One region of the Lactococcus sp. S64 genome, then DNA from elsewhere that is predicted to be linked to it. Evidence: riboswitches for the same ligand, from Rfam matches in the RefSeq annotation. Region 1 holds a riboswitch; the other holds the start of a gene.
What was found. Region 1 has a riboswitch for fluoride ahead of IAE51_RS00705 (voltage-gated chloride channel family protein). Riboswitches for the same ligand answer to the same signal wherever they lie in the genome.

Region 1 (3,422 bases):
TAGATACATTGTCCAAATCGAATCTTAAATTAAAGAACTCCCTTGAGGAGTTTTTCTTTAGTCTTATAGATTGCGATGAGCTATGGTACAATATAAATTGACTGATTCAAAATATTGGTAGATTAAATAATTTCAAAAATTAAGGAGAAAGCCCCCTTATGGATAAAGGGAACAGAAAAAAAGTAGGTCTATTAGGAGGAAATTTTAATCCAATTCATCATGCTCATTTAATGATGGCTGACCAAGTTGCCCAACAAATGAATTTGGATAAAGTATTACTAATGCCTGAAAATATTCCACCTCATGTCGATGAAAAAGAAACCATTTCTGCAAAACATCGAGTTAAAATGCTTGAGTTAGCAATCAAAGAAAATCCTAGACTCGGTCTTGAGTTGATTGAAATTGAACGTGGTGGAAAATCTTACAGTTATGACACGCTCAAACTCCTGACTGAAGCTAATCCTGATACCGATTATTATTTCATTATTGGTAGCGACATGGTGGAATATCTTCCCAAATGGTACAAAATTGATGAACTCCTAAAACTTGTGACATTCATTGCCTTAAGAAGAACGGATACAATCTCCAAAAGTCCTTATCCTGTTACTTGGCTTGATGCTCCCTTGTTACCAATTTCTAGTACAATGCTAAGGGAAATGTTTGCCAAAAATATTGAACCCACTTACTTCTTACCTCAAAATGTTATTGATTACATTAAAATCGAAAAATTATATAAAAAAAGATGACCCAGATAGGTCGTCTTTTTGTTTAAACTTCCAAATTTAGAACTTCTTGCGCATAAATGGATGAATTTCCATTCAAAACGTAGGCAATTGTCATAATTGGTAGGATATATTGAACCGAACCAAAACCAAAGACCTCCGCAGCAATAAAAATTGGGCCAAAATAAGAGTTTGTTGCGGCTGAAAAAATTGAAACATAACCCGCAGCAGCCACAAATTCGACAGGTAAACCAAAGAGCATAGCCAAAGCTGCACCCAATGTTGAACCAATAGCAAAGAGTGGTGTGACTTCCCCACCTTGGAAGCCAGCAGAAATTGATAAAACCGTAAAGATTAATTTTAATATCCAATCATATCCATTGATATGTCCACCATTAAAACTTAAAGAAATCAAATTTGTCCCAAGACCAGCATAACGGTCCAAATGAATAACAAGTAAACCAATTGAGATGACAATTCCCATCAAAATAATTCTATAATAAGGATTAACAATTCTTTTAGCGACGGTTGCTTTCATAAAAGCTAAAGATTCCGCAAAAAATCTTCCTACAAGTCCAAAACAAACGGCAATGACAGCCAATTTTAAAAGAACCAAAGGGTCAATATGAATGTTAGTATTGATTGCGAAAGAAAATTTTTCTAATCCCAAACTGCTTGAAGTCCAACTTGCAACATATGAACCAACCAAAGCTGGGATTAAAGCTCTATACTCAATTTTACCCAACATTAAAATTTCAATAGCAAAGAAAGTTGCCGCGATTGGCGTTTGAAAGAGCCCTGCAAAACCAGCAGCCATACCAGTAATCAAAAGTATTTTTTTAGCTTCTTTTGCTGAGAGTTTTTTACCAATCGCATGTCCAATCACACCACCGATTTGAACTGCAACTCCTTCACGACCAACACTGGCACCAAACAAATGAGAAAGCCAAGTCGAGAAAACAATCAGCGGAACAAGACGTTTTGGAATATCTTCTCGCCCATGATTCCCCGCTTCAAAAATTAGGCCCATTCCTTTTTGGCTGTCTTTACCAAAATTCTTATAAATATAAACGATTAAGAGACCAGCTAAGGTTAAAAATGGAATTAAATATAGGGCATGACTATCTCTAAATTCAGTAATATAGATAAGCCCTCGACCAAATATAGCATCAATAATACCAATTAATCCCCCAATAATTACAGCTAAGAAGACATATAAAATTGCGCTTCTTGAAATTCCTACTTTAAAAAAATTCATTTTTGAAACTCCTTGTTTGTGAGTTTAACTCACTTTATAATATTTTACAAAACAAAAGGCGCTACAAACAAGACTACTTGGAGATAGCCTTTTGTTTGTAGGCGCCATTAGTTTTAAGATTTTATTCTTAAAGCGGTTTCGGGTGTGCACCATACCCATCATTTATTAATATTTATTTTAACATTTTATGAAATATTTGCAAGAAAAAGCTCAGTCGCGCATCCCATTCTTACGTTGAATTTCTTTAAGTTTATCCGGAGTAACATCTTCTCCTGTTTTTTCATCAATAACTTTGATGGTTTCAACTTGTGAGCGGAAATTTGCTTTAACACTATCGAGGTAAGCACGACGTAAAAAGGCTTGTTCTTCAAGCTCAGCTTCTGATAATCCTTCTGCTTTCTTCTTACGCGCTAATTCATTAATACGTTCTACTTGTTCATTTGTAATTGCCATTTCTTAGTTCCTTTCTTCATGAATATTGTTAAAATTACTGACAGAACTCAAATTTTACTGACAGCTTTTTAGAGTCATAAATAAACTTTCTGTCAGTAAATCTATCAATTTTATTTTGTATTAATCAAAGAAAAATCAGCCATAACACTTGTTAATGCAACAACTTCTGACAACAACGCAATACGATTATCACGAACTGATAAATCTTCAGCCATTACCATTACACTTTCAAAGAAAGTTTCAATTGCAGGTGCAAGTGAATGAACAATTGCTCTGAATTTTTCTTCACCAGGCATATAAGTCCATTGATTTTGAAGAGAAATAACAACGTTATAAAGAGCTTCTTCTGCATCTTCTTCAAAAAGTGTTGGATTTATTTCTTTAATATCTTTTGCTTTTTTAACCAAATTAATTGAACGCGAAACATTTTCAATTGCTGGTTTAAAAGGTTCGTGAAGTTTGTGCCCATCAATGACAAAAGCTGATTCCATCATGTTTGTAATATCAAAGCTTGAACTATTAATTGCCGCTTCAACAATATCATGACGATCGAGTTTTTCAAGCAAGAGTTTTTGAATACGTGCTTTGACAAAATCCAAAATTTCAAGATGATTTTCACCTTCAAATTGGTCGACAAATAAAGATAAATCGAAATGCCAATTCATTTTTTCAATAATACGAATCAAGCCTTGTACTGCTCGACGTAGAGCATAAGGGTCATTTGAACCAGAAGGAATTAAACCAACATTAAAGAAAGAGAGGACTGAATCAATTTTGTCAGCTGCTGCAAGCACAGAACCGACTTTTGTTTCAGGCAATTCTCCCTCGGCTAAAGTTGGCATATAATGTTCACGAATTGCTGCAGAAACATTTGCATTTTCACCAGCTAAAAGCGCATATTTTTCACCCATTACCCCTTGTAATTCATCAAATTCTCCAACCATTCCTGTCAAAAGGTCAAATTTATAAATTTCAGCACTACGGGCAAC
Region 2 (3,422 bases), on a different contig from region 1:
TGATGTGCGTAAAAATCCAACTCCATTTGAAAAATTAGAGTTTGAAAAAGACTATCCTGTTTATGCCAATGGTGGATTCATTCATTACTGTGAATATCCTGTTCTTCAACAAAATCCGAAAGCTCTTGAAGCAGTCTGGGACTTTGCCTACGATCGTATTGGATATCTTGGAACAAATGCACCAATTGACCACTGCTATGCTTGTGGCTTTGAAGGAGATTTTGCGGCAACGGAACGTGGATTTAAATGTCCACAATGTGGCAATGATGATCCTAAAACCTGTGACGTTGTCAAAAGAACTTGTGGATATCTTGGAAATCCGCAAGCACGTCCAATGGTTCATGGTCGTCACAAAGAAATTTCATCACGTGTAAAACATATGAATGGTTCTGTCGGAGCCTTGAACGATGGAAATTTGATTGATTCAGTCGAAGTTGACGAAGCGAAATCAAAATATTTTGCGGAGAAATAAGTATGAACAATCCAAAACCAGGAGAATGGAGAGCTGATGAACTCTCACAAAATTATATTGCAGATTATAAGCCCTTCAATTTCGTTGATGGTGAAGGGGTGCGCTGCTCACTTTATGTGAGTGGCTGTATGTTTCATTGCGAGGGCTGCTATAATCAAGCCACTTGGTCATTTCGTTATGGAACGCCCTATACCAAAGAGCTTGAAGATAAAATTATGGCTGACCTTGCTCAGCCTTATGTCCAAGGACTGACGCTTCTTGGTGGGGAACCTTTCTTGAATACGACATTTTTGATTCCTTTGCTCAAACGGATTCGTCGTGAGTTACCGGATAAAGATATTTGGTCATGGACAGGTTATACATGGGAAGAGATGTTGCTTGAAACAGATGACAAATTAGAAATGCTTGATTTGTTAGATATTTTAGTTGACGGTCGTTTTGAATTATCAAAGAAAAACTTAATGCTCCAATTCCGTGGGTCATCAAATCAGCGGATTATCGATGTACCAAAATCTCGAAAACAAGGACAAGTTGTCATTTGGGAAAAACTCAATGATGGTGAAAAAACTTTTGAACAAATTCATAAAGAAAAATTAATTTAAAAGTTACTGATGGACATTTGAGTATATCCGTAAGCGCTAAAGTGCCAACGGCTATCTTCTGACAGAAATTCTGTCACTAAAAATAAGCACTGACAAATGCGTCAGCGCTTATTTTTTAAATAATTTTGTAAAATCTGGTTCGTCGTCAGTAATTTTGAAATCTTTTAGCGCCGATTTTAGAGGGAGATGTTTCTTTTTTCCTTTTAAATAATTTTGACTTTCTTTGCTTTGGGCACTTTCGGCTAAAGAATTTTGCTTTTGTATAACTCTATTTTCAATTTTTCTTTTGCTTTTCTTATTTTGGTCGGTGCTTTCAAAAGATTCATCTGGAAAAGTTTGAGAAAGTTGCTTGATAATGGTTTCTAAACCGAAATTACTACTAATCCAAAAGGGTGTATCGGTTGCTTTACAAGCTTCTTTAGCAAATTGAACTGAATGATGAGCCACATTGCGGTTTCTCATAACGACGAAATCAGCTTTGGCAACAAGTTGGTCAATCTCAAATCGATTAGGTTTTTTCTTATCAAAACCAAGAAAAGAAACGCCAACTTTTGCCAAGCCCTCTCTAAAATCATGCCAATATTTAACTTCACATAGAACAAGTAGTGTTTTCATGTCATTCCTTACTGATGGCTCTGTCTTTACTGACAGGAGCGAATTATAGTGATTATAACACAATTTTGCTTAATGATAAATGTATTTTTTAAAATATAAGTTTCAAAAATTTGACCTCATAAAAATAAAGTGGTAAATTAATAGTAGATGGGTATGGTGCACACCCGAAACCGTTTCAAGAATAGCTTGAATCTAATGGCGCCTACAAAGCAAAGTCTTTTTTTTGCCTTGTAGTCTGCCATTTTTTCTTTGACTTACAAGGCATTAAAGGCAAAGAAAAGGAGATTTATTATGACAGTCACAATCGAAAACATCCACGCAAGAGAAATTTTTGATTCTAGAGGAAATCCAACCGTTGAGGTAGATGTTAGATTAACAGATGGAACATTAGGACGCGCAGCAGTACCCTCAGGAGCATCAACTGGAGACCGTGAAGCAGTTGAATTAAGAGATGGTGGAGACCGCCTTCAAGGGAAAGGCGTTTCTAAAGCCGTCGCAAATGTCAATGGCGAAATTTATGAAGCCTTGAAAGGACAATCACCATTTAATCAAGCAAAATTAGATCATTTGATGATTGAGCTTGACGGGACAAAAAATAAATCTCGTTTAGGGGCTAATGCAATTTTAGGGGTTTCTATGGCCATTTCTCGTGCGGCAGCGAATAGTGAAAAAATTCCACTCTATCGCTATCTTGGTGGAGTTGATTTGGAACTTCCACAACCATTTTTCAATGTCATTAATGGTGGAGTACATGCCGATTCAGGAATTGACGTTCAAGAATTTTTGATTACACCAGTCAAACGGGAAAGCTTTCGCGATGGTTTAGAAAAAATTGCAAATATCTACCATACTCTGAAGAAAATTTTAGCTGACAAAGGGCTAGAAACAGCCGTAGGTGATGAAGGTGGCTTTGCCCCTAAACTTGGTTCTACTGAAAATGCAATTGCTACACTTTATCAAGCAATTGAAAGTGCAGGATATGTTCCTGGTGAAGAAATTGCGATTGCCATTGACCCAGCTTCAAGTGAATTTTATGATGATAAAGAAAAAGTTTATCGTTTTGAAGGGCAAAAATTGACTTCTAAAGAACTATTGACTTACTATGAAAATTTAGTTGAAAAATATCCAGCACTTATTTCCATTGAAGATGGATTTTCTGAACATGACTGGGAGGGCTTTGCAGCTCAAACGAAAGCTCAAGGTCAAAAAATTCAATTAGTAGGTGATGATATTTTTGTGACAAATCCTGAAATTTTCAAAGAAGGAATTAAAAAAGGTGTAGCAAATGCTATTTTGATTAAACTTAATCAAATCGGAACAGTAACTGAAGCGATTGAAGCCATTAGTTTAGCGAGAAAAGCAGGCTATAAGACAATGATTTCTCATCGTTCAGGTGAAACAGTTGATAGCTACATTGCCGATTTTGCGGTAGCCATGCATGCTGGCCAAATAAAAACAGGTTCAATGGCTCGAAGTGAACGGGTTGAAAAATATAATCAATTCTTGCGAATTGAAGAAGAATTAGGAAAAGATGTAGCTCTTGCTAGTTTTCCAGGATAGATAAAAATAAAAAACATTAATTTTTATAATTAATGTTTTTTATTTTTAAGAATGTGAATTTATAAAGGAGAAAAGGGGATTCGAACCCCCGATACGCTTGTGACGTATACACACTTTCCAGGCGTGCTCCTTCGGCCACTCGGACACTTCTCCGATTACTTTAATATTATAAC

Region 2: another riboswitch for fluoride. It lies ahead of eno (phosphopyruvate hydratase); the one in region 1 lies ahead of IAE51_RS00705 (voltage-gated chloride channel family protein).

Annotation. Positions count from the first base shown of each region.
Region 1 is NZ_JACVUQ010000001.1:141,957-145,378, reverse strand. It holds gene IAE51_RS00710 (nicotinate-nucleotide adenylyltransferase) at 159-746, shown strand; gene IAE51_RS00705 (voltage-gated chloride channel family protein) at 769-1,980, opposite strand; fluoride riboswitch at 2,072-2,146, opposite strand; gene IAE51_RS00700 (DUF896 domain-containing protein) at 2,191-2,433, opposite strand; gene glyS (glycine--tRNA ligase subunit beta) at 2,544-3,422, opposite strand, start outside.
Region 2 is NZ_JACVUQ010000004.1:216,863-220,284, reverse strand. It holds gene nrdD (anaerobic ribonucleoside-triphosphate reductase) at 1-472, shown strand, start outside; gene nrdG (anaerobic ribonucleoside-triphosphate reductase activating protein) at 469-1,074, shown strand; gene IAE51_RS06425 (DUF2325 domain-containing protein) at 1,183-1,689, opposite strand; fluoride riboswitch at 1,830-1,901, shown strand; gene eno (phosphopyruvate hydratase) at 1,981-3,249, shown strand; tRNA gene IAE51_RS06415 (tRNA-Ser) at 3,315-3,402, opposite strand.